DNA from 3 places in the Brevibacillus sp. NRS-1366 genome. Region 1 is predicted to be linked to each of the others. Evidence: riboswitches for the same ligand, from Rfam matches in the RefSeq annotation. Region 1 holds a riboswitch; each other region holds the start of a gene.
The links. Region 1 has a riboswitch for S-adenosylmethionine ahead of mtnK (S-methyl-5-thioribose kinase). Riboswitches for the same ligand answer to the same signal wherever they lie in the genome.

Region 1 (18,123 bases):
GTGAACAAGGAAATGTGGGAATGGGCGAATGAGCTCCTTTTGCAGCTTCCGGAAAAGCAGAAACAGGTGATCCTGCTCGCTGCGATGCCATTTTCCTATGCAGAAATCGCGGAAATATTGGAAATAGACTTGGCTGACGTGAAGCGCTCCTTGTTTCGAGGGCGACAAAAGATGCGAAAGATGTGGAGGGATGGAGTAGATGACGAATAAGGACGATGACATTCGGGAGCAAAAGCTGCTCAGATACCTTCGTGGAGAGATGACAGACGGGGAAGAAAAGCGACTGGGGGAAGAAGTAATCAGAGATGAAGATTATGCCCAAAGGCTGGAGCGGCTTCTTTTGGGGGAAGAGCAAGGACAGGACTCTGGCAAACAAGAGCTTGCGGCACTCACGGAAGAAAAGCAGCGAGCCATCATTCGCCGGGGAAAATGGAAGATGCGTCTGTCCAATTCTGCATTCACGATGGGGCTTACGTTCATCGCCGGTGTTTTGCTTTTTGTGGTGAACGGCTGGTTCGGTTCACTCATGCATGACGATTTGTTCCGGGTCGCCAAGGACATGGTCAACTTCACACAGCCGGGTGTCACTGTAGGTAGCAGCGGCTCGCAGGTCGGTTTATTTTACGGAAAGATCACCATGGAATTGCGCGAACAGGTAGGGAGTGAGGTCAGCAATGCCGGAATTTTTGAGAGCACCAACATCTTGTGGAAAAGCAGTGCCAGTCCCCAATGGACAAACGGGGTCAGGGAGCAAAAGCTCTTTTTCCGCTACCCGACAGGGGAAAAGATGACTCTGGATGAGACGGAGCATTTGCGGACGCCTGCCTGGACGACCATGCAAAAGCTGCCGGAAGGTACGGTGTCACAGTTGGCGGTTTCCTTTGACCATTTTCTGACCTACGAAGAGTACTATCAACTCATTTCTCGCTATGTCAGCTACGACACACATGATACGGTCTGGTTCGCTGTCGATACGGGGCAGGAAGTAACAAAAAGAGATGCTGATGAAGGAAATCGTCTGCTTGGAGCAGGCGACGTCTGGGGATTTGCGGAGCGCGAGCTAAACTACGGAAATGCCCCCATTCAAGTAAATGGCGAAGGGGACCGACGTGCAGCGGCTTATCTGAACGAAATGAAGTATCTCACTGAACAGGAGCGGCTGACCAATGACATTGGATTTAGCCTTGTTTCCAGGGGCAAGCCCCACATTGACAAGCGGTACCAGTACATGCAGGAAAAAGGAGTCCGCATTTACGGTGCAGTCCTGACGGGACCGACGAAGGAGCTGCTCAAGCTGCAACAAGAAAAGTCCATTACAGCAGCCTTTCTAGGCAAAGTGGACTGGTGGAATTGGGACCGTCCCGCTGCCTCTGGGTCAATGTACAGTTGGTAACAAAAATGGATGCAGGCAACCGAAAAAGGGTGTTGACAGCAGGGAAACGTGGCTGTATGATTCAAACTAAATCATAACTGCATACGATGGATACCTTATCCAGAGAAGGTGGAGGGACTGGCCCGATGATACCCGGCAACCGACATGACGCTTTTCAGGCGCGAGCAGCGACTGAAATGACAAGCGACGTGCACGGTGCTAATTCCTGCAGAAACAAAAGTAGTCTGGAAGATAAGGGGGACAAGAGCACGTTTATTTTGTACGTGACGACAGCGACCTCTTTTCTTCGGGAAAAGAGGTCTTTTTGCATAGTGAAACCGTATGACTGGGGAAGATATCCAGTCCTCTAGAGATAGATCAAAATGACAGTGAGGGGAGAAGTCAAGCATGGCTTATCGCGCGTTGACCGAGCAGGAGGCAGTGGAGTACGTAAAGGGTTTGCCAGGTCTGTTTACCGAGGGAGCAGAGCTTACAAGCCACGAAATCGGTGATGGAAACCTCAATTTGGTGTTTGACATTCGTGAAGCAGCTACAGGAAAAAGCGTCATTGTGAAGCAGGCGCTCCCCTTTGCACGTGTGGTTGGGGAATCATGGCCGCTTACCGTAGACCGTGCGCGCATCGAGAGCGAAGCATTGCGGATTCAGCACAAATACGTGCCGGATTTGGTGCCAAAGGTATATCACTTTGATGTTGAGCTCGCTCTGACCGTTATGGAAAACGTGGGTGACCATATCATCATGCGCAAAGGCCTGACCCATGGCAATCGCTATCCGCTCTTTGCCAAGCAGATTGGCCGTTTTATGGCGCAGACCTTGTTCTACACATCTGATTTGGGGACACATCCGTACGACAAGAAAGCGCTTGTCGGAACATTCCTAAATCCCGAATTGTGCAAAATTACTGAAGATCTGGTCTTTACGGATCCATATGAAAATGCACCTACCAACGATTTCAATCCATTGATTCGCCCAGAGGTGGAAGCGATCTGGAACAACAAGCCGCTCAAGCTGGAGATCGCCAAGCTGAAATACGACTTCCTCACACGCGCTGAAGCGCTTTTGCATGGTGACCTGCATACAGGAAGTATTTTCATTACCGAAACGAGCATGAAAGTCATCGACCCTGAGTTTGCCTATTACGGTCCGATTGGTTTTGATATCGGTGCGGTTATAGCGAATCTGCTGCTCAACTATGCTGGTCAGCACGGTTTGCAAAAAGACCAAGGAGAACGGGAAGCGTATCGCGAATACTTATTGGAAACGGTCGAAGATGTTTGGAACGAATTCGTCTCCCAGTTTGTTCAGCTTTGGCACAAGCAGGCAAAAGAGCGCAGCGCTCATGTGGAAGGTCTGTGGCAGAGCTATGTGAAGCGATTAATCCAGGATACTGCCGGCTTTGCCGGATGCAAAATCCTGCGCCGTGTGATTGGGCTTGCAGGTGTGGCTGATCTGAATACCATCGCGGACGACAAAACCCGCGCAGAAGCAGAACGCTTGGCGCTGGTCATTGGTGAAGCGCTGATTCTCGGCCGCGGCAACGTAGACGAATCAACAGACATTACGGACATTGTCCGTACGGTGACCGCACGCTATTATCAGGAGGCAGCAAAGGTATGACAACGAGTACACAATTTGCGCCGGTCAAGTGGGAGAACGATTGCTTAGTCCTGCTTGACCAAACGCGACTGCCAGTAGAAACGATTTATTTGAACTTGACGACATCCGAAGAAGTGTGGGCTTCGATCCGCCATTTGCAAGTACGCGGTGCCCCAGCGATCGGGATGGCAGCAGCCTATGGACTCTATCTTGGCATTCGCGGCAGCGAGGCAGACTCTCATGAACAATTTTGGAGCGAATTGAACAAGCATGCGGATTACTTGGGTACATCCCGGCCAACTGCTGTCAATTTGTTCTGGGCCTTGGATCGGATAAAGGCTCGTGTAGAAAAAGAAACGAATCTGTCCGTAGCCGAGCTAAAGGCTGCCGTACTGGACGAAGCACTGGCGATTCAAACAGAGGACGCAGAGGTATGTCGGACAATCGGTGAGCATCTGTTGACCCTGCTGCATGATGGTATGGGTATTCTCACTCACTGCAATCCGGGTGCACTTGCAACTGCTGCTTACGGAACCGCGACTGCGCCCTTTTATTTGGCAAAGGAACGCGGCTGGAATCTGAAGGTATACGCCGACGAAACTCGCCCTGTTTTGCAAGGCGCGCGCCTCACAGCCTATGAGCTGCAGCAGGCTGGCATTGATGTGACACTGATCTGCGACAACATGGCAGCGATGGTCATGTCCCAGGGCAAAGTAGAGGCTGTTATCGTAGGAACAGACCGCGTAGCTGCTAATGGTGACGTCGCAAACAAGATCGGAACGTACGGCGTGGCGGTATTGGCCAAGGCACACGGCATTCCTTTTTATGTCGCAGCTCCGTTGTCTTCCGTCGATCTGGAAACACCAACAGGTGACGATATTCCGATTGAAGAGCGGCCAGCCGAAGAAATTACGCATGGCTTGGGCAAGCAAGTAGCGCCAGACGATATCAAAGTGTACAATCCTGCTTTTGATGTGACTCCTGCCAAATACATCACGGCTATCGTCACAGAGACAGGCATTTTTAAACCAGAAGACATTGGTAACAGCAAAAAGTAAATCAAGTTTAGGCAAACGTCCACCTTGTCGTACAGGTGGGCGTTTTTCTCGTCTTTTGGCTAGGTGGTTAATGTGGCTGTGGTGGAGGAGAGGAAAAAGGAGAAAACGCTCCAGCTTCTTGGGGCCCCTGCTAGGGGTCATCCCTGTCCAGCTCCATTCCAAAAGCGAAACCGCGTCCAAAGCAGCCGATTCAAGGTGTATTTCAGAGGTGGACGCTTACAATCGTGTTTCGCTTTTTCCACTCCGCTTCGGCGGTTCCCCAAAGAGCTTCGCTTTTTTCTCCTTTTTCCTCGGCCAGCTTTAGCTCTTCCTCCTGCCTTCTGTTGGGAGCTTCAGGAAGATTAAAGGATAAAATCACCTCCATTTGTGGAATTTAACCAATGAGGTGATACTGTGAAAAAGTTGTTATTGCTTTTGTGTTGTTTAACATTTCTTCTTGGATCTGTACCTGTGTCAACAAACGCTAAACTGCCAAACTTCAATAAGGGAATACCGACTCAGGAATATTTTGATGTGAATCTGAATGGATATGGAATAAAAGTGCTCGATGATTTTGTTCTTGAAAATATCAATAAAAATAAGATTACGCCGCTGACAAAAATCTTTTTTGAACTATTAAGACGGGAGCAGCAATGGATATTCGAGCCCAGACTTTATATAAAAGGAGACAAAGCGTATGTCCATTTCGTAAAAAAGAACGGTTTAAATGTTCTCTACTCATTAAAGAAAGTGAACGAATCTTGGGAGGTCGCTAGCGTCCAGAAAAAGACGATCAATAGAATTCCGGTTCCGAAAGACCTGCTACAACAAGCTTTTATCGAACGGATGGTAGAACCTATCAGTAAAGCAATTAGTCAATATTATGGCAGTGGGAAGTTGTGGTATAGGGGATTTGAGAAGGTCCTCAGTATCGAAAAGGACGAAACCCATTTTATTTTTTTTGTAACGGTTCAAGTAACGACATTTGAAGGTCCGCACAATCCCCCCTATGGTGAAGAAACCATTCGTTTTCGCATAAAAGGTGGCGGTGAGGTAGAACAGATCGGCTATGAACATAGGGATATTACCAAAGAAGAATTATCAAAAATACAAGTAAGGTGAATCAAGTTGCAAATGTTATATTTTGCGTAATTCCCAAAAAGCTTCGTGGAAAGCTCCCAAGAGAAGGCCGATGGAGCTGGGTAGGGATGACCCCCAAGCTAGTGACCCAAGAATCTGGAGCGTTTTCTCCTTTTTCCTCCTCTCCACTCCAGCCCGACCAAACACGCAGCCAAAGATGCGGGCGCAATATCCCGCACTTTCTTAGGAGCTTCTTGCCAAACCATCTGCCTTTGCACCATAATCAGCGTAAACCGTTATTTATCTGGAATTTTCCAGCTGGAGACCACGTAGAGAACAGAGGAGGGCTTGGGATGCGACAGATTTACATGACAGATGAATCGTTTCTCAAACAGTTAGAACCTGCGGATGCTGCCGAGATGTTTTGGCTGACAGATACCAACCGGGCTTATTTGCGAGAGTGGCTGCCGTGGCTGGATTTCACCAAACGGGTAGAGGATACGGCCAACTTTATCCAGATGACGATAAATCAGCATAATAATAATCAGGGAACGCACTACGGCATTTGGTATCGAGGACGCCTGGCCGGAACACTGGGTGTTCACAATCTGGATTGGATCAATAAAAAGACCTCGATAGGCTACTGGCTCGGCGCAGGGTTCCAGGGGAAGGGCTTAATGACGGATGCGGTAGCTACCTATATAGATCGACTCATTTTTGGTTCATGGGGATTGCAAAAGGTAACCATTCAGGCTGCAATAGAAAATAACAAGAGCAGATCGATTCCAGAACGCTTGGGTTTTCAACTGGAAGGGGTATTGCGGCGCAATGAATTTCTGTATGACCATTTTGTCGATCACGCGGTGTACAGCTTGCTTCGTGAAGAGTGGCATGATTTAAAAAATGGATAAAAGGTAGATTGACAAGGAAAATTCAGTAAATTACGATGGAGAAGGTACGAAAAGGGGCTGCGCGATTCGCACGCCCTTTTTTGAGTGAATCAGAAGAACGCGGTCGTTCCTTTGCGAGTAAGCCTCGATAGAGGTTTTTTTATCGAAGCAGTATGTATTTGAAAAGAGGTGACTGGCATGCAGACACTTAGACAATTATCCTGGTTTTTTCGCGCCCATTGGAAGCGATACGTAGTTGGTATCTCTTTTTTGTTTTTCATTGATGTTCTCATGCTATGGCCTCCACGCCTGATAGGGGAGACGGTCGATTCGATTCGCAACAGCTCGCTGACTGCGTCTGCCTTGACACAGACGATGGTGATATTATTGACCCTTGGCGTGCTTTTGTACGTGATGCGTTTCATCTGGAGGTACTTGCTGAACGGTGGAGCACTCATACTGGAGCGCACTTTGCGTGAGCGGTTATTTGCCCATTTGACCCGGATGTCACCGTCATTTTATCATCGCAAACGTAGCGGCGATCTGATGGCTGTCGCCACCAACGACATTCCCGCGATTGAACAGACGGCCAGTACGGGAGTGTTGACGCTCGTTGACTCCTTGTTTATGACGTTGTTGACCTTGGGTGTGATGGTGACAGTCATCGATTGGAAGCTGACTCTGGCTGCTCTGATCCCGATGCCTTTTTTGGCGTGGTCGACAGCATATTACGGAAAGCTTTTGCATGATCGATTTTATTTGGCTCAAGAAGCATTTGGCGAGATGAACGACCACGTCCAACAATCTGTGTCGGGTGTGCGTGTATTGCGTGCTTTTGTGCAGGAACAGGCCGATGTGGAGGCATATCGGCGAGTCAGCGAGAAAACGTTGGAAAGAAATGTGAGTGTATCGCGGATCGACGCCTTATTTGAGCCGACTATTGGGATCATCATCGGCTTTAGTTTTTTGATTGGTCTTGGGTATGGAACCTATCTGGTTTTCAACAGCTCCATCTCATTGGGCGATTTGGTTGCCTTTAATTTGTACCTCGGGCTGTTAATCTGGCCGATGTTCGCATTTGGCTGGCTTGTGAATGTGCTGCAGCGTGGCGGTGCCTCACACAAGCGGTATTCAGAACTATTAGTGGAACAGCCGAATGTAGCGGAGCCCGAACATCCGATTACGTGCGTGACAAGAAATACGGTGGAAGCGCGGCACTTTTCATTTTGCTACCCGGGAACGGAAAAGCCGGCGCTCTCAGATATATCATTCACGCTGGGAGAAGGAGAGACGCTTGGGATTGTTGGACGTACCGGTAGCGGGAAGTCGACCCTTTGTCGTTCCCTTTTGCATCAGTATCGGATGAATGAAGAGTCCCTTTTTGTTGGGGGAGTAGCGATTGAACAGCTTTCCTTTGATGCCTTGCGTGAAAAAATCGGGTACGTTCCTCAGGAGCATCTGCTCTTCTCACGAACGATTGCCCAGAACGTCGCGTTTGGCCGTCCTGATGCCTCTTCCGAAGAAGTGCTGCGTGCACTGGAGCTGGCAGAAATGGGACGTGATCTGGAGCAGTTCCGCGAAGGTCTGCAGACGATGGTTGGGGAAAAGGGAGTCACGCTCTCAGGAGGGCAAAAGCAGCGGATTTCCATTGCCCGGGCTCTGCTGATCAATGCGGACATTCTGATATTGGACGATTCGCTTTCTGCGGTGGATGCCCGCACAGAGGAAAGCATCCTCCGTCACTTAAGACAGGAGCGCGCAAACAAAACAACGATAATTACGGCACATCGCCTGTCTGCAGTGCAGCACGCCCAATTGATTCTGGTATTGGATGAAGGCAGGATCGTAGAGCGGGGAACACATGACGAGCTGATGACGAGAAACGGCTGGTACGCACAGCAGTATCGCCGTCAGCAGATGGAGCAGGATGTCACCGGTTAGTGAAAGGAGGGAGAGCGCTTCATGGGCGAGCAAAATGTATGGGGACGGCTAATGGATTTCGCCAGGCCGTTTCAAAAGCAAGTAATGGGGGCGCTGCTCCTGTTATTGCTTGGGACCAGTGCTGAATTGGCAGGACCTTTTTTAGCCAAAGTGATGATTGATAATCATATCCTCGGCATTCAGAAGCCCTGGTATGAGTTTGATGAAAGACCGCAGGCACCTGCAAATGTGGGTGTTTCCCTCAACGAAAAGTATTATATTCGGGAAGATTTATTGGACGAAGCGGGCTTTGCTCCAGAAGGTCTCCGAGCGAACCAGGTGACGGTCCTTGCGGAAGGCACGGCGTATTATCTGGTTTCTGGCAACGTGAGCCAGAATAAAGAAAAGCAGATTGTGCAGGTCGCACCTGAAAATGGACGGGAGCGGGTAGAAGTAATCGTAGGCGAGGGTACGGCTGATGCTGCAACCAGTTTTACCGGCATCAGGCTGTCGGCCGAGGAAGTAAAGGCGATGTACCAAAGCGATGTGCTGCCGATTGTGTGGCTGTCTGTGGGGTATGCGGTGCTCATCCTGTTGTCGGCAGGATTCAATTATATTCAGATTTTATGGTTGCAGACGATTGCCCAGCGCATTATCCAGCAAATGCGGATGAAGCTGTTTATCCATTTGCAAAAGCTTCCTGTTTCTTTCTTTGACAAGACACCGGTGGGTTCACTCGTTTCGAGAGTGAGCAATGATACGGAGGCCATTCGCGAGCTGTACGTGAGTGTGCTTGGTACCTTTGTGCAGAATGGGCTTTATTTAATCGGTATTTTGATTGCCTTGTATATTTTGCAGCCAGAGCTGGCCCTGTTCTGTTGCTTAACGGTGCCTCTGCTTGTCTTGCTGGTGTTCTTTTATCAAAAATACAGCTCTCGCTACTATGCGAGTATTCGTGCACGTCTTAGCGATATGAATGCTACGATCAACGAAATGATTCAGAACATGTCAATCGTACAGGCGTTTCGTCGCGAGAAGGGCGTGCAAAACGAATTTGCCCAGGTGAATGAAGCCTACTTCAAGGTCCGCCTGAAAGAAATCAACCTGGAATCGTTTTTGCTCAGACCGGCGGTAGATCTGATCTGGAAAATTTCCTTGACCCTGATCATTTGGTATTTCGGTTCTACCTCGTTTCACAGCGCAATCTCCTTTGGTGCGTTGTTTGCCTTCGTCGATTACATGGGGCGGTTTTTCGAGCCGATCAACATGATTATGACTCGTTTGTCGCAGTTGGCGCAGGCTACGACCTCGGCCAAACGCGTCTTTGAAATCCTGGACACCGCGCCAGAAGTAGAGGCCCATGGAAAACAGATCGAGCGGCCGCGTGGGGAAGTGGTCTTTGACCAAGTATCCTTTGCGTATAACGCCGAGGAGTTCGTATTAAAAAACGTCTCCTTCACAGCGAAGCCTGGTCAGACGATAGCGCTGGTCGGTCATACCGGTTCAGGGAAAAGCTCGCTGATGAACCTGCTGCTCGGTTTTTATCAGGTAAACAAAGGACGAATTTTGATTGATGGGCAAGACATGATAACGATCAATACGCAGGTACTGCGTGAGCACGTTGGATTGGTACTGCAGGACCCGTTTTTGTTTACCGGAAGCATTGGCTTTAATATTCGGATGTACAATGAGTCAATAACAGATGAAAAAGTCAGAGCGGCGGCCGAAGCAGTGCGTGCGGATGAATTCATCAGACAATTGCCAGGAGGCTATGACGAGCCGGTGGTCGAACGCGGCATGACCTTGTCGGCAGGACAGCGTCAATTGATCTCGTTTGCACGTGCGCTGGCTGCAGACCCTGCTATTCTCATTTTGGACGAAGCGACTGCCAGCATCGATAGCGAGACAGAGCTGGCCATCCAGGAGGCACTGCATGTGCTGTCCAGAGGAAGGACGACATTCATCATTGCCCACCGCTTGTCTACGATTCAGCACGCGGATCAGATTCTCGTTTTATCCCGCGGGGAGATATCGGAGCGGGGTACACACGAAGAGCTGATGGAACAAGATGGTCTGTATCGAAAAATGTACCAGTTACAGCAAGGGAGTGCATTGGAAGTAACATAGAACATAGATAGAGGATGATAGGAGAGGAGTCAGGCACCATGTCTTCAACACGATACACCTTTTGGGTGCTGATTTTAGTGGTTGCAATAGCAGGACTTAGCCAGGGGTTGAGCATTCCATTACTGGCGGTCTTATTAGAGAAGCAAGGCGTATCATCCGTGATGAATGGGCTGAATGCGGCTGCCCTCTACATTGGGATGGTGCTGATTTCTCCCTGGTTGGAGATACCGCTGAGACGAATTGGCTACCGTTCCACGATTTTCATCGGGATGCTGCTTTTGACGATAGCTACAGCACTGATTCCGCTTTTTAGCCATTTGGTTGTCTGGTTTGTTTTGCGGATGCTGATGGGGATTGGCGACTCCGGACTGCACTACTCCAGCCAGATGTGGGTGACCAAAATCGCTTCGCCGCAAACACGTGGGCGAGATCTTTCCATGTACGGATTGGCCTACGGAGTCGGTTTTAGTGTTGGGCCCCTGGGCTTGAATCTGTTGCCTTTTGGGATTTGGGTACCGTTTGGAATGCTGCTCGTACTGTATGCGGTTGCGTTTGCGCTTTTGGCGCGAATGAAGAACGAGTTTCCTGAACAGATCAAACAGACAGAGAAAAAACAAAATAAATACGCGACTGTTTTGCGGGTAGGTTGGCTCGCGCTGATCCCTTCCTTCTTGTACGGATTTATGGAAACGTCCTTGAACGGCAGTTTCCCGGTATATGCACTGCGCACAGGCTTGTCTATTGAATGGGTATCGGTCATATTGCCATCATTTGTGGTGGGAAGTGTCATCCTGCAAATGCCTCTTGGTTCATGGAGTGACCGGATCGGACGTAAACAAGTCATGCTGGTCTGCGCTGTAGTCGGCGGGATAGCCTTCTTCTTGTTCCCTCTAGCTGGGGAAAATGTCTATATCATGATGGTGCTGCTTGCTATCGCGGGTGCAGCGGTTGGTTCCTTTTATTCGCTCGGGCTTGCCTATTCGGCGGACTTATTGCCTGGGTCCATGGTGCCTACAGCAGGGATCATCGCTGGTATCAATTTTGGTGTCGCAAGTATTTTGGCTCCAAACGTGAATGGCGTGCTGATGGAGATATGGGAGCCCTGGACGATATTCTGGTTGATGGGAGCGCTGTTGATCGTTTTTGCAGCCACGTGTCTGTTTTATCGTCAAGCCAAGTCTGATAAAGATCGTTACCCGATGCAATTGCAAAAGCAAGGCAATTGAGCGACAGGAATAGCATCTTCCTCGAAAAAAGAAGGTGCTATTTTTTTTTGTGAAAAAAGCATAAACGGGCGCACGGGGGGGAAGCGTAATGATAGTAAGTAGAATAGTTAGTGGAGGGGTTGTCCCCATGCTTACTCCGTGCATTTATAAGCGTGGAATCATCTGGATCTTATTTTTCGTGCTTAGTCTGGTGATCATCCCGTTTTTTTCAGAAGATGGTCCGACTCCTGGGGCTCCCAAGGCACCACAAGTAAAGGTGCAGAAAACGCAATAAAAAGACACGCCTGGCATACAAATGGGCGTGTCTTTTGTGTATTCCCTTTTACCTGGTCACAAAGTTTTGCGTGTAGTAGGGACGGCCTTCCTTGAACACTACTCCCACACCGAGCTGCTTGAATTTGTCGTTGAGCAGATTTTGCCGGTGACCGGCGGAGTTCATCCAGCCGATATGAACTTCAATCCCGTCCAGCTGGCCATAAGCAATGTTTTCTCCAGCGTAACCAAACAGGATTCCTGCATGCTGCAAGCGATTGAAGGGCGAACCTGTAGTGGGCGAGGTATGGTTAAAATAATTGTTTTGGGCCATGTCGTTGCTGTGAGACCTTGCTACAGTCGCGACCTTCTCATCCCAGGAGAGAATCGGCAGCTTGGCACGAGTTCGGGCTACATTTAGCAAATCGAAGCTTTCTTTCTCATAAGCGAGTGCTGCTTGTTTGATCTGTGCATCAGTCAATTGCGGCTGGGCAGGCAGGCGTGTGTATGTGATGGGATACATCAGCCCCATTGCAATCGTGGCAAAATGCTCCGGTGTCGAAATGCGTACGCCTGCAACCTTATTTCCTCCCAACTGATCAATCGAAAAAGTAACTGTCTGATTGTTCAGCATGTATGTAGGATGACTCATCGTATTGTTGCTAATGTTGAGTGTGGGCGTAATGGCGAGGGTGCTTTTTGGTGCGCCCCATGCATTTTGCAGGGCAGTCGTGGTTGTTCCGATGGTGACACCTTTTAGATTTAGCTTGGCACCATTAGTAAACAGCGTGACCACTTTGGCATTTTGAATACCGACTTGTATGTAATTATTGAGATCTTTGTTATAAATCCACCATTCTACTCCCGTGTGGCTGGGATCTTTGCGAACGGGCTTGCCCAATATTTGTTCCACTTGGGCCGTGCTCATTCCTAAGTGAATTCCATAAACGGAAATAGCACTCGTCGCGGCTTGCTGTGAAGTCGAAGCGGGTGATGTAGTTACTGCAAAGGCCGGTGAAAGTTGACCGAATAAAGCCAGAGAAAGGCTTGCGGCGAGGATGCTGGTTACTCTTTTTTTAAGCATAATTCTACCTCCTCGGGTTGTTTTCGCCATTCCCAAAATTGTATCGACATGGTTTGGATTCAACAATAGGGATAAGGCAGGAAATGCAGCCCCCTCAGCTAACGAGAGAACTGCATCTGCCTGGATACACACGAGAAAACAGGTCTTTAGTAGTGGTTTTGGCTCATGTTCGGCGCTCCCAGACAACATAGGTTTTGGCGATTAGATCGTGCCAGCCTTGCTTTTTATGATTCCACCCGACCCACATGTAGCCTAGTCCGAATGGAAGGGAAGCGAGCATTTTTCCGATGACTTCACGCAAAATGACTTGTCCCGCGCTCAAATTGGCGCGTGCTTGGCGGGCGCTGATCACGCGGATTCCCGTAATGACCTTTCCTAGTGTTTGCCCCTTCACCCAAGTGAGCAAAACCATATAAAGCAAATCAAATAAGACTTCGATGAGATCAATCAGCGAAAACACGTAGTCGGAAACACCAAGTGCACGACGTAACGGATTGAAAATAAGTAGACTGATCCCAATCAAAAAAAGGGAATCAAGAAGCGTTGCACAGACCCGAATCCAAAACCCGGCAAACTGATAGTGCGGTAGGGTATCGGCAGGATACGAGTTTTCTGGAAGGACGTGCCCTCGGGTGTCGTGCGGATCAAAGGGTCTCTCATTCATGACATGTGCCCCCTTTTTCTTATTAAAAAGTTTTATGGCATAAATTGATACAGCAGACGAGGAGAGCTTTCTCGTTCCAAAATACGCGCGAGTCCCAACGGATCAGGATTGGACCAATGCTGTTTCATGGTAAAGAGCAGCTTGCCAAGAGAGGGCAGGTCCGCATAACGAACGACCATGGCATCTTCTGCGCCGGACAAAGAAAGGGCGTAACGTGTCGCTTCTTCCAGATCGCCGAATTGGTCAATCAGTCCCAGGCGTTTTGCCTGCTCGCCGGAGTAAACTCGGCCATCTGCGATCTCCAATACACGCTGGCGGGAGAGATTGCGGCCATTTACGATCACATCGACGAATTTGTTATAGCTCTCATTAACCAACGTCTGAAAGATGTGGCGCTCAGGGTCAGTCAAGGGGCGAGAGGGGCTGCCGATATCCTTGAACCGCCCGCTTTTAATCGCATACTGATGAACTCCCAGTTTATTTGCCGCTTCATGGTAGTTAAACAGATGAAAAATAACCCCGAGACTGCCTGTCAGCGTATTGGGATTCGCGAATATGGCATCTCCCGCGGTTGCCAAATAATAGCCGCCGGATGCTGCTGTCGAGCCCATGCTGATGACAATGGGAATATGGCGGATTTGTTTGAGGCGCAAGAGTCTGGCATGAATCTCGTCGGTGGCTACGACTTCTCCGCCAGGACTGTCGATTCTCAGCACTAATGCTTTGACTGATTCATCTTCCTCCACACGTCTCAGTTGTTCACTCAAAATTTCTGTCATGGTGGGAACGCTGGCAGCATTTTGTGTCCCTGAAATGACGCCGTTGACAAAGAGCTGCACAATTTTATTGTTGCCCGAGCCTGAGACGACCGTTTCCTCCCATGAAAATCCGGGATGATCTCTCAGTGCTGCATAGCTGCTCGAGGCTCCTTCGACTGTGATACCCGCGATGAAGACGACTAAAACGACAGTGAGTGCGATCCATTTTTTTCGATGCATGAAAAACCACCTCACCCTTAGCATGAACCGGGAGTGCGATCGTTACGCATGGGACAGGCAATGGAAAAATAGGGATTGACGAAAAATCAATATCAAATTAGAATAAGTATAAATTTATTTCCCTGGTACAAAAGAATTCGCCTAAGAAAAGATATGGATAATCATTATCAATTGGGACGCTGTTGCCTTCGGGCAGCAGCTTCCGCTGTTTTTACGGGGGAAATAAGTCTGATTCTCTTTCTCAACCAGATTCCTGCTGAACTGTACATCTATAAAAAGGGAGATGGTAGGCATGATGCAAAAAGCAGCCATGATCGTGTCGGGTTTAGGTTTGCTTGTGAGCTGGTTGTACGGAGAGCTGTGGGGGATGGATCCATCTTGGCTGGCCGTGTTTTTATGCGGTATCCCGATTGCCTGGACAGCATGCAAGGAGCTGATACATGAACGCAACGTCAACAGCGACGTGCTTGTAACGATTGCAATTGTAGCTGCTGTCGGGATTGGTGAGATTTTTGCCGCAGGGGAAGTGGCTCTTATCATGATGATCGGGATGTGGCTGGAAAACCGTACAGTCGCTCGCGCAGCATCTGCCCTGGAAGAAATGATGCAAATGGCTCCGCAAACAGCAAGGGTAAAACGTCAGGACGATTGGGTGGAGGTATCACTTGAAGAGGTAGCACGCGGTGATGTCATTTTGGTCAAACCGGGGGAAAAAGTCCCTGCCGATGGGGTTGTGTCGAGCGGGCAAGCTGCGGTGGATCAGGCAGCATTGACAGGAGAATCGTTGCCAGTCGAAAAGCGCTCGGGCGACGAGGTATTTATGGGCACGATCAATACGAATGGAATCATGGAAGTAACAGCGCAGCGTGTAGGAGAAGAGACGACTTTTGCTAAAGTGACCAGACTCGTAGCTGAAGCGATGGAAAGAAAAGCTCCCGTGCAGCGCCTGCTTGATAAATGGGCAGCCTGGATTGTTCCGAGCAGTCTCGCGCTCGCCATCCTGATGTATCTGTTTACAGGGGATCTGGTTCGTGCGGTTACGATTCTCATCGTTTTTTGTCCCTGTGCACTGGTGCTTGCCACGCCAACTGCGATCATGGCCGGAATCGGCAGTGCCGCCAAGCATGGCATCTTGATTAAAAGCGGCGTGGCTTTGGAGCAAATCGGTCTCGTCAATGCGTTGTTGTTTGATAAAACAGGCACACTCACAGAAGGAAAGCTGCAAGTGACAGGTGTAGCCAGACTTCACAGTAAAACTGGGGAAGATGTACTGCGTCTGGCTGCAGCGCTGGAGCATCATTCAGAGCATCCGGTGGCACAAGCGATCGTCAAGGCAGGAAAAGAACGGAATATCGAGCTGCCAGAGGTGGAATCGTTCCTCGTGCATCCTGGTAATGGTGTTTCAGGCCGAATCGAAGGGCTCGAGGTGCTCGTTGGGAACCGCCGATTTTTTGCAGAAATGGGGGTGGCGACGAATGAGCTGCAGCCACTGCAGGAAGAGCAGGAGCGAGCGGGACATACCGCTGTCTTTGTAGCCAGGGACGGAAAGTTGATCGGAATGGTTTCGCTGGCAGACCGAGTGCGAACGGAGTCGCGTGAAACCATTGATCGTTTGCGCTTGCACGGTGTTGGCGAGATTGCGATGCTGACAGGCGACAACAAAGGGGCTGCCGGGCAAATCGCCAAGCAGGCAGGAGTGACTACAGTATTCGCTGAGCAGTTTCCGGAAGCGAAATACGAGCGCGTGGAGGAATATCGAGGGCGCGGCCTCGTAGTCGGAATGGTAGGTGATGGGATTAACGACGCACCAGCATTGACTTCTGCCCATGTCGGCATCGCGATGGGGGCAGGCGGTACGCAAATCGCTGCAGAAGCGGCAGATATCGTCATCATGACCGATGATGTTTCCAAAGTAGCAGATGCCGTGCAATTGGGGCGCAAAACACTGCGTGTCATCCGTGAAAACCTGATTATCTCCAGCGCGATCAATGCGGTTGCAATTGTCCTCGCCATGACGGGTCTGCTCGGCCCTGTGGGAGGAGCATTTGTGCACAATGCGACCTCTGTTCTCGTCGTTCTCAATTCTGCACGCCTCATTCACTATTTGGCGCAAAAACAAAAAGAGAAGCGAATGACCCCGTCATCCGGTTTTTGCGATTCCTGTACCACAATCTGTACAAGAAAAGGCGCTTGCGAGCTGTCAGCATCCAAAGGGTAAAAAGTACGGCAACCGTTATGAGACCAGAGGATTTTTCTCTGGTTTTTTTCATATAGTGAAATATTTATTACTTTATCGGTGTGTTATCCTTACGTCTCTTGGATGATCCCTCAAAAAGCATGGGCAACCGAAAAGCTGGTGAGAGGAAAACGGAGAAACAAGCGAAGCTCTTTGGGTCGCTACCGAGGCGCAATGAAAAAAGCGAAACACGCCTTTAAGCGTCCACCTCTGAGAAGCCCCATGAATCGGCTACTTTGGACGCGGTTTCGCTTTTGTAATGGAGACGTGCAGTGAATCTTCCTGGCTGGTGACCCAAGAAGCTGGAGCGTTTTCTCCGTTTTCCTCTCCTCCCCTACAGCCCGACCAATGCGCATTTCCCCCCCTTCTGATAATTCATGCAATTTTCCCACTATTGCGGTAAACTATAAGAACGAGCAACATGAAATCATCGGTCAAAGGGGGAACGTCCTTGATTATCCAAGTGACGGACTTGAAAAAAAATTATGGTGACCTGCAAGTCTTAAAGGGCATTACCACCCAAGTGGCAGAGCGTGAAGTGGTTTGCGTCATCGGGCCTTCCGGTTCAGGAAAAAGTACCTTTTTACGCTGCCTCAATCAGCTGGAGGAGGCTACCGGCGGGCGGGTCGTTATCAATGGGCACGATTTATCTGATCCTAAGGTCGACATCAACAAGGTACGGGAAGACGTAGGCATGGTGTTTCAGCGCTTTAATCTGTTTCCCCATAAAACCGTGCTCGAAAATGTCATGTTGGCTCCGGTAAAAGTGCGCAAATTGGCGCAGGATCAAGCCCGTCAGCAAGGTTTGGCTCTCTTGAAAAAGGTAGGTCTCGAAGATAAGGCGGATGTGTACCCCGAAAAGTTGTCTGGAGGCCAGATGCAAAGGGTGGCAATCGCACGAGCTCTGGCTATGAATCCAAAGGTTATGCTATTCGACGAACCAACCTCCGCTCTTGATCCAGAGCTGGTCGGAGAGGTGTTGGCCGTTATGAAAAACTTGGCCAGGGAAGGCATGACGATGATTGTCGTCACCCACGAAATGGGCTTTGCCAGAGAGGTGGGAGATCGGGTGATCTTCATGGATCAGGGTGTTATTATGGAAGAAGGAAAACCAGCGGACATTTTTGCTGATACAAAAAATGAAAGATTACGATCCTTTTTGGGGAGGGTGCTGGCATAAATGACAAAACCAATTCACTTGAATCAGATTCCAGCTGATTTCGTCGACGAGGACCTGGGTATGGCAACTCTCTACCTAGGGGAAGCGGCGGGCAGCGAAAAGCTCTATGCAAATATCGATAAGGTGCAGCCTGGAGCCAAAAGCACCAAGTACCACACTCACTCGCTGCAAGAAGAATTTTTCCTGATTTTGGCGGGCTCAGGTACACTGCGTTTGAATGGTGAGGAGTACCCTGTCACAAAAGGTAGCTTTGTAGCTAAACCTGCGGGAAAAAACATCGCTCACCAGTTTATCAATACGGGCAATGAAGTATTGGAGATTCTCGATTTAGGCACAAAAGTCGAGGGAGACGTAGCATACTATCCGGATGAGGATGTCTACTTTTTGCGAAAAGAAAAAAAGATGTTCAAAGGAACGGAAGCTTTCACGGAGTGGGATTC
Region 2 (2,649 bases), on a different contig from region 1:
CATTTTACCTGATTTCCAAACGGTTCAACGTGCCATTGGAATCGGTCCAGAAGGCAAATCCTGGGGTGGACCCACAGAATCTGCGACTGGGGCAGAACATCCAGGTGCCCGTAGCCAATCATGTAAAAACAACAGCTGGTCAACCTCGCTCTTATAGCAAAATGATTAAAGCTGTGGCAACCGCCTATACTGGTTCAGCGGAGGAAAACGGCGGATGGGCTGGGGTGGATTACTTCGGAAATCCACTCAAAGTAGGTACGATCGCAGTCGACCCGGCCGTGATTCCACTTGGCTCCACCGTATACATCACCGGGTACAAGCATGGCTCCCTTCCTGCAAAAGGCATGATCGCCAAAGCAACCGACATCGGCGGAGCAATTAAAAATGCTCGGGTGGACATTTATGTGCCTGGTAGTGACGCTAGCGACTTTGGAACGCAAAATGTTCAGGTTTATGTGCTGAAGTAATCGAAAGGATTACTGCATACATACGGACGAATGTATGTAAGGAAAAAAGCTCGATTTTAAAAGAACTGAGACTGCCGTAATCTACGGCAGTCCCAGTTCTTTTTTTATCGGTGCACAGGCGTTCTTATGAGATCACAGAGGACACTACAGCCTTCTTCAATGCCTGCTCCAAATCGCCAATAATATCATCAATCGCCTCTGTCCCAATCGACAGCCTGATCAACCCCGGAGTCACACCTGCCGCTGCCTGCTCTTCTTCATTCATCTGCTGGTGCGTAGTACTCGCAGGATGGATGACCAGCGACTTGGAATCGCCTACGTTTGCCAGATGGGAGAACAGCTTCACGGATTCGATCAAGGCCTTGCCTTCCTTCACGCCGCCGCGAATGCCAAAGGTAAGAATGGCGCCTGCACCTTTTGGCAAATATTTCCCCGCCAGTGCATGGTTAGCGTCTCCCTCGAGGCCAGGATAGCTGACCCATTCAACTGCTGGATGACTCGCAAGGTATTGTGCAACTGCCAGCGCGTTCTGGCTATGGCGCTCCATACGCAGGTGCAGCGTTTCGAGCCCTTGCAGGAACAAGAAGGAGTTGATCGGTGCTACTGCAGCTCCGATATCGCGTTGGAGCTGGACGCGCGCTTTAATGATATAAGCCAGAGGGCCGACTGCCTCTGTATAAACGACGCCATGATAGCTCGGGTCTGGAGTCGTCAAGCCAGGGAATTTTCCATTGTTCCAGTCGAATTTACCGGAGTCTACGATGATGCCGCCAATCGCTGTTCCGTGTCCACCGATGAATTTGGTAGTGGAGTGGACGATAATATCAGCGCCGTGTTCAAATGGACGGCACAAAATAGGGCTGGCAAAGGTGTTGTCGACGATCAGCGGAACGCCGTTTTCATGAGCAATGTCGGCAATTGCTTGCAGATCGGCGACGTTAATGCGCGGATTGCCAATTGTTTCGCAAAAGAGTGCTTTCGTCTTCTCGTTGATAGCAGCACGGAAGTTCTCTGGGTTGGACTGGTCCACAAAGTGAACTTTAATGCCGAGACGCGGGAGGGTATGGGCAAACAAATTGTACGTGCCGCCATAAAGACTGCTGGACGCTACGATTTCATCTCCTGCGTGAGCGATGTTGAGAATGGAAAAGGTAATGGCAGCTTGACCAGAGGAGGTAGCCAGCGCGCCAACGCCACCTTCAAGGAGGGCTACGCGTTTTTCAAAAACATCTTGTGTCGGATTCATGATCCGGGTATAGATGTTGCCCAATTCTTTAAGTGCAAACAAATTGGCTGCGTGTTCTGTATCGCGGAACACATAAGAGGTCGTCTGGTAAATAGGAACAGCACGCGAGCCCGTTACAGGGTCAACCTCTTGTCCTCCGTGTACTGCGAGTGTTTCCGGCTTCCATTGTTGTTGATCCGACATGATCATCTCTCCCTTTTTCTATGGTAGAATGAAGACAAATAAAAACGGAGCATTCTCCTGAGAAGAAGAAGGCTCCGGTCATACGCGGGCTTGCACTCATCTCTCAGAATCTATTGATTCTGCAGGAATTGGCACCGCGCATCGCTTGACGCTGGTTGCCGGGTTTCATAGGGCCTGTCCCTCCACCGCTCTTGATGAAAAAGTGTGTAAGTTATTGTTGTCATAATTGTATGAAAAACATTGCTTTGCTGTCAATTATAATTATTAGTTATCGGGGTGGATTTTGAGGATATTTACGTACCTGACGACAGGAGGAATGAAATTGCAGGATGAATCGACGAATCAGAAAAAGCTGGCGCTAAGAATCGCATGGATCATTCCCAATGTTTTCTGTTACGCGCTCGTCATCTACTTTGGCTTTTATGTGATAGACAATGCGAGTGAACTAAAGGAAATCAATGAATTTGGCAAGTGGGTATTCATGCTCTTTTGCCTTCTGCTGGCTTCGCTGTACGGATCTTTTCGCATTTTTACGTGGATCAGGGCAGGGAAAATATAAAAGTGGGATTACAGCGAGAGCGATCCTTTGGGCGATCTGAAGAAGCCCCCTCCTATGGCGTTCTGGGTGACGAGTAAACGACAGAACGGTGGAACAGTAAAAGTCGCTAGTTAAATAGAAAGAAACCCCATAATGTTTGGGGTTTCAAAGGCAATGGGGAGAGCAATCGACTGCTCTCCTTTTTGACGCTTTTT
Region 3 (2,649 bases), on a different contig from region 1:
GTTGAACAAGCCCAATTCCTCGATTCGCTTCACGGCCTCTGCCAATCGCTGCTCATCGGATAAGAGTGCTGCCCGGACGTAGCCTTCTCCTGTCGGACCAAAGCCATTACCGGGCGCTACAACTACATGCGCTTTTTCCAGTAACAAATCTGAAAACTCGACCGAAGAAAAACCACTTGGAATAGGAAGCCATGCGAAAAACGAACCTTGCGATGGCTGTGCTTGCCAGCCAATGCGGTGTAAATTCGAGTACAAGGCATTGCGGCGACCTTCGTATACAGCAACCAGGTCACGGACGCACTGCTGAGAGCCTGTCATCGCACGAGCCGCAGCCATCTGGACCGCCCCGAACAGACTGACGAAATAGTGGTCTTGAATCAGATTAATCAGACGAACCAACTCACGATTGCCAACCATTGCACCTACACGCCAGCCGGCCATGTTATACGTTTTAGACAGGGTGTAAAATTCCACGCCTACTTCCTTTGCACCTGGCACTTGCATAAAGCTGACAGGTTTTTGTCCGTCGTAGCTAATCGCGCCATAAGCGAAGTCATGGCAAACCACGATCTCATTTTTACGGGCAAAACGAACCGTCTCTTCATAAAATTCAAACGGTGCATTGACCGCAGTCGGGTTGTTCGGGTAGTTCAAGAACATCAGCTTGGCCCGCTCCAAATCCGCCTGGGAGATTTGGCTGTAATCCGGGAGAAACTGATTTTCCGACTTGAGTGGCATCATCACCATCCGACCGTCTACAACCGCTACGCCTGACCAGTAATCAGGATAGCCTGGATCTGGAACCAAGGCTACGTCCCCTTTGTTCATCAGCACCTGGCAAATTTCCACGAGACCGGTTTTGCTGCCAAACAGAATAGCCACTTCTTCTTCGGGATCGAGATCTACATCGAATTCTTGTTTGTACCAGTGTGCCACTGCCTGCTTTAGTTCCAGTCGTCCTGAAAAAGGCGGGTATTTGTGATGAAGAGGCTGCGCCGCTTGGGCTTGTAATTCTTCGATAATATGCTGTGGTGTGGGCAAATCAGGGTTGCCTTGGCCCAGATTGATCACATCATGACCTGCCGCGATCACTTTGTTTACTTTTGCCACCAGTGTAGCGAAAAACTGGGTCGGTAACCGATCAATCATGTCGGAGGGGTGAATGCGCATCTTTCTTCATTTCCTTTCTGTCGGGTCCTGCTTTTTTATCAATGTACTGCAAAAACCCCTCTTTCTTTACAGAAAAAGGGGTAGATCAGCTTCGTCACGTCCTTATCTGCCAGGAATGTATCCTGCTGGAATTGGCACAGCATCTGTATCCACCAGGCATAACTGTATGGATCAGATCCGCTGCCGGGTTTCATAGGGCCAGTCCCTCCACCTCTCTACATAAGTAAAGCACACGGAATATAATGTTTTTTAGCAATTTTATCTTACTTGAGAGGGGTTTGCGTGTCAAGTTGCGCGGATATCATTTGGCAAAAAATGGGTTGCATCCTTCAAATGATCGGAATTTATTAAGTAAGTTTCCTGGAACAACCAACGATCAGGAGCCCGGCGCTTATACCTGCCGTCACGACGGCAATAAAATGCAAACCTGAAGTCGTCACCGTGCCGTCGAAAATAAGCCCGAGCAAACTGATGGAAAAAATGGTGCCTATTGAACGGAACGTCTGAAACAAGCCAGAAGCGACGCCCGTTTCCTCCGCTTTCGTATGGCTGTACAGTGCCGTGAAAAGCCCCATGTTGTACATTCCATTGGGAATCCCAATGACTGCTACAACGAGCAGAATGATCGCAACAGGCGTATTTGGTCCAATCGCAAGCAGGAGGAGCGTACCGATCACGAGCACAATACCGCCGATAATGATGGGCTGTCGGTAACTTGAACTGCGAATCATTCGGACAGCGAGAGGCGTCGTCAATACGCCGATCCCCGCGAAAGGAAGCATTAATAATCCGGCCGTCTGCGCTTCATATCCTCTAACTTGACCTAGCCACATGGGCAAACCGAAGAAGAGCGAATAGAAGACGAAGTTCATGCCGGCATACTGAACAAATACGGAAGCAAGCCGAATATTCGAGGTTAGCATTCTTATGTCCAGAAACGGCTTGTCTGTGCGCAGCTCCCGCAGAATCAGGAAAGCCGCAGCGATCAGAACGACGATCAGCAACCACCACTGCGTTCCTTTGCCCAGCGAGAAAAGGAAAAAAATCAAGCTTGTGAACATGGCGCTGAACAAGATAATTCCAGGCAAATCCAGCAAGTGAAATACGCTTCCACGTTCTGCTGAGGATGGATTCTTCCTGTCCGCGGGAATCCATCTGAAAGCCAGAATGAGCACGACTAGCGCAATCGGTATGTTAATCCAGAAGATAGACTGCCATCCCGCATTCGTAACGAGCAGGCCGCCCAGCGTAGGTCCGAATGCAGCCATTACGTTTGCCGTGATGGACAGTAACCCAAGCGCCGAAGCCGAGCTTTTGCCGTCATCGCCGTCTACCGTCCCGGAAATGGAGCGAATGATCGACAGACCTGCCGGAAAAGCACTTGTGGTTCCAAATGCTTGCAAGACCCTTAAGACCAGCAGCCAACCGAATGACGGCGCCCAAATGGAGAGGAGGCTGCTGGCGATAACCAGAGTCATT

Region 2: another riboswitch for S-adenosylmethionine. It lies ahead of ACIFQN_RS14190 (homocysteine synthase); the one in region 1 lies ahead of mtnK (S-methyl-5-thioribose kinase).
Region 3: another riboswitch for S-adenosylmethionine. It lies ahead of ACIFQN_RS29585 (pyridoxal phosphate-dependent aminotransferase); the one in region 1 lies ahead of mtnK (S-methyl-5-thioribose kinase).

What each region holds. Positions count from the first base shown of each region.
Region 1 is NZ_JBITPN010000021.1:89,301-107,423, reverse strand. Features, by position in the region: gene ACIFQN_RS14750 (sigma-70 family RNA polymerase sigma factor) at 1-210, shown strand, start outside; gene ACIFQN_RS14745 (anti-sigma factor) at 200-1,393, shown strand; SAM riboswitch class I at 1,486-1,631, shown strand; gene mtnK (S-methyl-5-thioribose kinase) at 1,781-3,010, shown strand; gene mtnA (S-methyl-5-thioribose-1-phosphate isomerase) at 3,007-4,047, shown strand; gene ACIFQN_RS14730 (DUF3888 domain-containing protein) at 4,441-5,148, shown strand; gene ACIFQN_RS14725 (GNAT family N-acetyltransferase) at 5,460-6,017, shown strand; gene ACIFQN_RS14720 (ABC transporter ATP-binding protein) at 6,195-7,937, shown strand; gene ACIFQN_RS14715 (ABC transporter ATP-binding protein) at 7,959-10,043, shown strand; gene ACIFQN_RS14710 (MFS transporter) at 10,082-11,269, shown strand; gene ACIFQN_RS14705 (hypothetical protein) at 11,358-11,543, shown strand; gene ACIFQN_RS14700 (CAP-associated domain-containing protein) at 11,592-12,605, opposite strand; gene ACIFQN_RS14695 (RDD family protein) at 12,769-13,269, opposite strand; gene sppA (signal peptide peptidase SppA) at 13,302-14,267, opposite strand; gene ACIFQN_RS14685 (heavy metal translocating P-type ATPase) at 14,560-16,485, shown strand; gene ACIFQN_RS14680 (amino acid ABC transporter ATP-binding protein) at 16,955-17,683, shown strand; gene ACIFQN_RS14675 (cupin domain-containing protein) at 17,684-18,123, shown strand, end outside.
Region 2 is NZ_JBITPN010000020.1:111,671-114,319, forward strand. Features, by position in the region: gene ACIFQN_RS14185 (3D domain-containing protein) at 1-467, shown strand, start outside; gene ACIFQN_RS14190 (homocysteine synthase) at 592-1,896, opposite strand; SAM riboswitch class I at 1,990-2,097, opposite strand; gene ACIFQN_RS14195 (hypothetical protein) at 2,213-2,455, shown strand.
Region 3 is NZ_JBITPN010000051.1:81,627-84,275, forward strand. Features, by position in the region: gene ACIFQN_RS29585 (pyridoxal phosphate-dependent aminotransferase) at 1-1,170, opposite strand, end outside; SAM riboswitch class I at 1,270-1,396, opposite strand; gene ACIFQN_RS29590 (MFS transporter) at 1,518-2,649, opposite strand, start outside.